3 regions of the Clostridium swellfunianum genome follow, and region 1 is predicted to be linked to each of the others. Evidence: riboswitches for the same ligand, from Rfam matches in the RefSeq annotation. Region 1 holds a riboswitch; each other region holds the start of a gene.
What was found. Region 1 has a riboswitch for cyclic di-GMP ahead of NBE98_RS02310 (hypothetical protein). Riboswitches for the same ligand answer to the same signal wherever they lie in the genome.

Region 1 (2,272 bases):
ATAAAGCAAATTATCGGCATTATCAGTTTTTCCATACCACCAGCCGTTAAAACCTAAAACCTGAGCTAAAATATAGGAATTTTTTATGTCTTCAGAAGCCCCCTGCCAGCTCACACTCTCTCTCTTATAAGACAGAGCAGCAACATTTATCTTCATTTTGTCTCTATACTGCTTAACCTTTAAATACTTTTCTATGTAAGAGGCGTCTGCTCTATAGGAATCTCCGTCACTAAAAAAGCTTTCTACTAGATACCAGTCATTAGAGTTAAGATGAGTCGGTAATCCCTTTGGGTTTGCAATCTTGTCCACTTTATTTCCTAGTGAATCATCCACAAACCAGGAATTTGCCATAACCTTCATACCTTTACTATGAATGTAATCAACTATTATATTTTGTCTCTCTCTAGTTTCATTCCAATCGTAGCCAAACTGATCTATAAAAACTCCGTACCAGCCTGCTGCTGCAATTGAATCTATTTCAGTTTTAACTTTATTTAAATCAGCTTGTCTCCATTCACTTCTAATTGCTGTTGGATTATCAGGACCAAGGTTTACATATCCAAACAGCTTGGTTTTCGCCTTAATATACTCAGCTACTCTTTTAGACTTGTAGGACATTTCATCCGGTCTCATTGTAATTATAAAAGGGAACTCCTTTAATACCTGCATTGAGTAAAAAGGATCCTTTGAATTATTTATATTGGATAAGCTTGAATAAATAAAGGCTGTAGGCATGAGCTTATTCTTGTCCAATACAAAACCTGAATTAAAAGGCTTGTTAGCTGTACTTTCAGCCAGAGCCATCAACTTGTCCAAGGCTGTAGAAGTGCAATAACTAAAGCCGTTATCCTTAAGAAATTTATTTAATGCACTTTGAGACTTGCCTCCAAAATATCCATCTGTGTCAAGCGCTATGTTGTCGTAGTCCTTATAGCCAAGCTTGTTCAAACAGTATTGATAATACTCAGCTTTTTCATCATAAACTGAGCCGTTAAATACAACTTGAGCTTCTTCTGCCGCAAGAACAGTATTGTTAGTATTTGCTTCCTTGTTTATAAAGGTTGTATTTAACATAGTAAAGCTAAATACGGTTGTAAAGCATAAAGCTTTTGCAATTGTGTTTTTAAGCTTAATAATATTCATATTTTAACCTCCTGATTAGACTATTAAATTAAAACCCTATGGCCTAGGTTAAAATATGAAGCTTAAAGAATAAAAAAATGCTCAGCAAAGGCTGAGCATTTTACACTTTAACACATCACAAGTGCTAACCTTCGGCAGCTGGCTGACGTAGTGCATTAAGCACCGTAGTCCCTATAGCTTTGTGTCATTAGCTTTCGCTAACTTTACTATTATCGAGTTATTCATTTATTTCATTTTACATTAATATAGTGTTCCAAGCAATAGTGCATAATTAACAGCCTGTCGTATTTGCTTGAAAATTATAATTAACTGCTAATTTTCAGCCAAGCCTCCATAACTACCTCCAGCTCCCTGCTCAGTTCTTCTTTTCTACTGTAAAGCTTGTTTAGCTCCTCATAATCTAATTCTGGAACAGCCATAGCCATATCAATGCTATTTATTTCGCTTTCAAGATTTTCAATTTTTGCTTCAGCCTTAGCTTTTTCAGCTTCCTTCTTTTTAGCTTCATCAATACTCTTAGGCTTCTTAACTTTCTCTACCTTTACTACGGGTTCCTTGACCTCCTGCTGCTTAAGCTCTTCCTTTAAGCCTTTATAGTAATCATAATTTCCAAGGTAGCTCTTAAAGCAATTATTCTCTACAGCAATAACCCTCTCACCAATCTTATTGATAAAATATCTATCGTGAGAAATGAAAAATATTGTTCCTTTGAAATCCTCCAAGGCTTCTTCAATAGTTTCAATAGAATCAATATCAAGGTGATTAGTAGGCTCATCCAGTATCAATAAATTTACCTCTTCATATAAAAGCTTAGCAAGCTTAAGTCTAATTTTTTCTCCTCCGGATAGGTGCTTTACTTTCTTAAACACACTGTTCCCAAAGAACATGAACTTAGACAAGTATTCTCTCGCTTTTCCATCTAGTATAAAAATATCCTCCCTAAAGCATTCAAGAACAGTAAGCTCTTCGTTTTTAAAGGTGATATTTTGAGGCAGATAAGCAGCCATCACACTAGCACCTAACTCAGCTGCGCCAGCATCAGGTATCTCTTCACCTAAAAGCATTCTTAAGAACGTAGTTTTTCCACATCCATTTGATCCAATTAGTCCGACTCTTTCGCCGTAATTAA
Region 2 (2,272 bases), 3.4 Mb from region 1:
TACTGCTTCGCATAAATATTCATATATTTATTCTTCAATTGACAAGTATATGGAGGACACAGAAAAGTTAAATGATTTTATATATGAAGCAGCAGGAATGAGACCAAAGCTTATCCGTTTTCCTGGAGGCTCAAATAACCAAGTAAGTTGGGCATATGGTGGAAGGCTTTTCATGAAAAAGCTTATATCTACAGTTAGAGAACAAGGCTACCAATATTTTGATTGGAACGTGTCTTCAGCGGATGCGGCAGCAGATACTGTTCCTAAGGAAACAATAGTGAAAAATGTTTTACAGGGGGCAAAAGGAAAGAATAAAGCTATTATTCTTATGCACGGCAGCAGATTGAAAACTACTTCAACTGAGGCACTTCCTCAAGTTATTGAGGGGTTAAAAGTGATGGGGTATGAATTTGATGCACTTTCCAAGGATGCATTTACAGTTCAGTTCATAAAATAAATATATAAAGTTTTATAAACATTCATATTTGTCCTATTGCAAACTATAAGGACCTTTTATATAATTAGTTTAGAGAAAGTAAAACTCGATAAAGGCAAAACTAACGAAAGTTAGTGACGCAAAGCTATAGGGACTAAAGTGAGAAACACTACGTCAGCCAGTTGCCGAAAGGTTTGGAAAGATTTTACACCCATGCCTTTTTGGTATGGGTATTTTTTATTGTCAAGTAATTGAGTTTCTTGATTTAATAAATGCTTCAAGTTGAAGCATTTATGATCATAATTAAGTAGATGAATATAACAGAGCAAGTAACAAGCAAAAGAAGAGGTAAAAGTAGACCCAATAATTATACTATTCCCTCTAGTATAGTTTATCTTCCCCAATTTTCACGGTGTTTTTGGCATCTAAATTAAATAGCCTCTTCTTGCAGCTAGGTAAATAGAGCAATAGAAAAAACCATCAAGCAGTTTAAACCGCACTGATGGTTTTTTCTATTTTAAATTAAAGCATTATGATATAATCTATGAAGAAATAATATTAAGGAGGCTATTTCATGAAAATCTCAAGGAAAGACTTTTTAATGAAATATCATCTTACTGAAAATGAAGTTGAAAGCATGGGAATAAACTGGGAAACTCTTAATGCTATCTATTCAGATTATAATATATATAAAAATATTTATGAAACTCAGGCTGACTTTATAGCAAGTACCCTAAGAACTCATGGGAAAATACATTCTGTAAAATCTAGAGTTAAGGAATCAGAACATTTAATAGAGAAGATAATTAGAAAGACTCCAGATAGGAAGAAAAAATATGGTGAAGATTTTAAGTTTTCTGCTGAAAATTATAAGGAACAAATTACAGATTTAATAGGAATTAGAGCCATACATATTTTTAAAGAGGATTGGGAAGAAATACATAAATTTATAACGAGCATGTGGAAAGTTGTTGAGATTACTGCAAATGTTAGAGAAGGTGATGACACCAAACGTTTTGAGGAACTTAATATTCAAATTCATTCAAGAAAATCCGGATATCGTTCAGTTCATTACTTGATTGAATCCTTCCCAACAAATCACAAGGTTATTGCTGAAATACAAGTGAGAACAATTTTTGAAGAAGGGTATGGTGAGATAGATCACCAGTTGAGATATTCACACGGAGAAATTCCAGAGGTCTTAAGGCTTAATCTGCTACTCCTAAATCGTATAGTAGGTAGTTCTGATGAAATGGCGTCTTTAATAAATATGCTCAACAGAAATTGGACTGAAATGGAACAAAAGTATGAAAATATTATCGATAATAAAAATAAAGAGATAGCTGAACTAAAAAATATGATACTAGCATCCATGAACATTGAAGCTGAAGATAAAGGTGAAATATTGAAGAGCTTAGACAGAATAATAATGAAAGATGACTTGGTTAATTTAACTGAAAATCTAGGTAAACCTTATATAAAATAAAAGGAGGGATGCAAATGTTTAAGAATATAATTTGGGACTTTGACGGCACGCTATTTAATACTTATCCTGCAATGGTGTACGCTTTCAAGAGAGCTCTTGAAGATAGAGAGATAAAGGAAAGTGAAGAAAATATTTTAGAACATATGAAAGTTTCCTTCTATACGGCAGCTAAACACTTTACTGAACTTTATAAGCTTGATAGCAGGTTCGTGGAAGAATATAGAGTATATGAAAAAAATTCAGACTTGGGTAAAATAATACCATTTGCTTATGCTAAGGAAGTTTGCAGAGAACTTATAAATAAAGGTGGCAGGAACTTTATTTTGACTCATAGAGAAGAGGATACTGCA
Region 3 (2,272 bases), 1.1 Mb from region 1:
TCATCCATTTTATAGATCTCATACCTCCGGAAGTTCCTGCACATATTGGTTTTCCGCCTTGAGTATATCCCGCTATAACCATATCGGTTAGTGATAAGCCTTTGCCATAGGACCAGCTGCTTTTAAAATTATTATAAAGAATTCTCTGTATAAGCATGCTCATTACTTCAGATACAGCAGAAAGTGAACTCTTCGTGACTGGGATATATTTTTGTTTGCCTGTAGTTCCAGAGGACATTCCATAGAATTTTACTTCTTCCGCTACCAAGATGTTTTCCTCACCTGAGCACATTCTGCTAATATATTGTTCATAGTCCTTGTAAGTGCATAGAGGAACTTTCTTTTTATAATCCTCCACGCTGTGAATATTTGAGAAGTTATATTTTTTTCCAAATTCAGTGCTGCAATTTCTTGAAAGAGTTTTATTAAGTACTTCAGTATTTCGGCTAAAAGCATTTTCAGTATCTTTGTTAAATTTTTTCTCTGAGAATTTAGACACTTTTACAAAGGAATAGGACATCGCTTTGCCTAGTATGTTCGTACTAAAACATCTCCTTTTTATTAATCACTTATCATTATATGTACGGAAGCTGAAATTTGTGAAGAAATACTATTAGGAAACTCTTATAAGATATACACTTGGACTTTATGGAAAATTGTGCTATAATATGATGCGAATTGAAAAAACGTGCCGATAATAGCAAACCCATCGAAAGGCGGGGACGCAAAGCCGTGGGTCTAAAGGATGCATAATCCTATGATTGCCAGGTTGCCGAAGTACATAAATAAAAAAATACCAAGGGCGACGTTTAATCATAGTCTACCTTGGTATTTTTTGAGTTCTTATTTATGGCTTTCAAAAGTACTCGGCAGATTATATATGTAAATGGAGGTGAGTCTATATCAACATCTTAGACAATCAGTTTACATCATTTAAAAGACTAAAAATCTGCAACAAAAATAAGGAGTAAAGTTTGGAGGCGTTTTAATGTTTAGAAATGTATACATAAAAGGTGTAGGAAGCTATCACCCTAAAAGAATAGTTGATAATGAATATTATGCCAATCACTTTAGGAAATACGGTATGGAAGAGCATGCTATTGGTTTAATGGAGAAGGTTGGAAGAGAGACAAGAACTCTTGCAGAAGAAAATGAGACAAGCATAACGATGGGCGTTGAAGCTGCAAAAAAGGCTCTAAAAAAAGCGAAGCTTGAGCCTAAGGATATTGATGCAATTATTTCTGTTTCAGATACTCCAGAATACCTGACTCCATGCTGTGCATTAATACTAAAAAATATGCTTCAGGCTAAGAGTGTTACAAATGTATTTGATATAAACAATGATTGCATTGGTATGATCACAGGAATAGATATAGCTTCTAGATATTTAAAAACTGATAAGAAGTACAAAAGAATTCTAGTAGTAGGCTCAATGCACATAAGTCCTTTTGCTAAGGAAAATGATTTAGTTGTTTATGGATGTATTTCAGATGGAGCAGCAGCTGTAGTCCTAGAGGTAAGGGAAGAGCAGGAGGAAAGAGGATTTTTAGGCTCTAGAATGGATACTGATGATACCTATAATGAAACTATAAGGTTCCCTGCATGCGGTTTGTCTAACATACCTAACAAGGATATAGAGCCAGACGAAAAGAAGATGGAGTGGAATCCTTTTGACTTTAGCTTCCTTTCAGAAAAGTGGTCGGAATTAATAATTGGTCTCTTAGAGGAAAATGGATATACAGAAGAAGATGTTACACATTATTTCATGTCTCAATTTTCAAAGTTTGATTTAGGATTGACTATGGAGAAATTGGGCGCTTCTTTTGAACAGGCGACTTTTGTTGGAAATAAGTACGGATATACAGGCTGCACAAGCCCCATTATGGCATTGGATGACAGGCTAAATAAAGAGCAATTTAATAAGGATGAAATTTCAATATTTTGTTCAGTAGCAGGTGGATATACCATGGCAGCATTATTATATAAATGGTAAAAAAGTAAACAAGCATACTGAAGCGAAGGAGGATGTATATGGAAAAATCCGCAAGTATTTTAGTTGATTATCAAAAGAGAACTTTAAAATTTGTTTTAATTATTTATTCAATAAGCGCCTGCTTAGCAGGAGGATTGTTTGCATTTATGAAGTATATTGGCTTATACAGCGAAATGAGCTGGACTCCTATTTTAGGACTAATGGGGTTGGTTTTAATTGAACTAATAACCTTTAGGCTTATGTATAAAAACATCATGAAGGATGAGAAGAATTGGAATA

Region 2: linked by a shared signal. The riboswitch ahead of NBE98_RS18320 (RelA/SpoT domain-containing protein) and the one ahead of NBE98_RS02310 (hypothetical protein) in region 1 are both predicted to bind cyclic di-GMP.
Region 3: linked by a shared signal. The riboswitch ahead of NBE98_RS06940 (3-oxoacyl-[acyl-carrier-protein] synthase III C-terminal domain-containing protein) and the one ahead of NBE98_RS02310 (hypothetical protein) in region 1 are both predicted to bind cyclic di-GMP.

The regions. Positions count from the first base shown of each region.
Region 1 covers NZ_JAMOFV010000006.1:464,362-466,633, reverse strand. Annotated here, with positions in the region: gene NBE98_RS02310 (hypothetical protein) at 1-1,143, opposite strand, end outside; cyclic di-GMP riboswitch class I at 1,274-1,361, opposite strand; gene abc-f (ribosomal protection-like ABC-F family protein) at 1,449-2,272, opposite strand, start outside.
Region 2 covers NZ_JAMOFV010000006.1:3,873,916-3,876,187, forward strand. Annotated here, with positions in the region: gene NBE98_RS18315 (polysaccharide deacetylase family protein) at 1-457, shown strand, start outside; cyclic di-GMP riboswitch class I at 541-626, shown strand; gene NBE98_RS18320 (RelA/SpoT domain-containing protein) at 1,011-1,922, shown strand; gene NBE98_RS18325 (HAD-IA family hydrolase) at 1,937-2,272, shown strand, end outside.
Region 3 covers NZ_JAMOFV010000006.1:1,528,129-1,530,400, reverse strand. Annotated here, with positions in the region: gene NBE98_RS06945 (GH3 auxin-responsive promoter family protein) at 1-520, opposite strand, end outside; cyclic di-GMP riboswitch class I at 690-777, shown strand; gene NBE98_RS06940 (3-oxoacyl-[acyl-carrier-protein] synthase III C-terminal domain-containing protein) at 989-1,993, shown strand; gene NBE98_RS06935 (methyl-accepting chemotaxis protein) at 2,032-2,272, shown strand, end outside.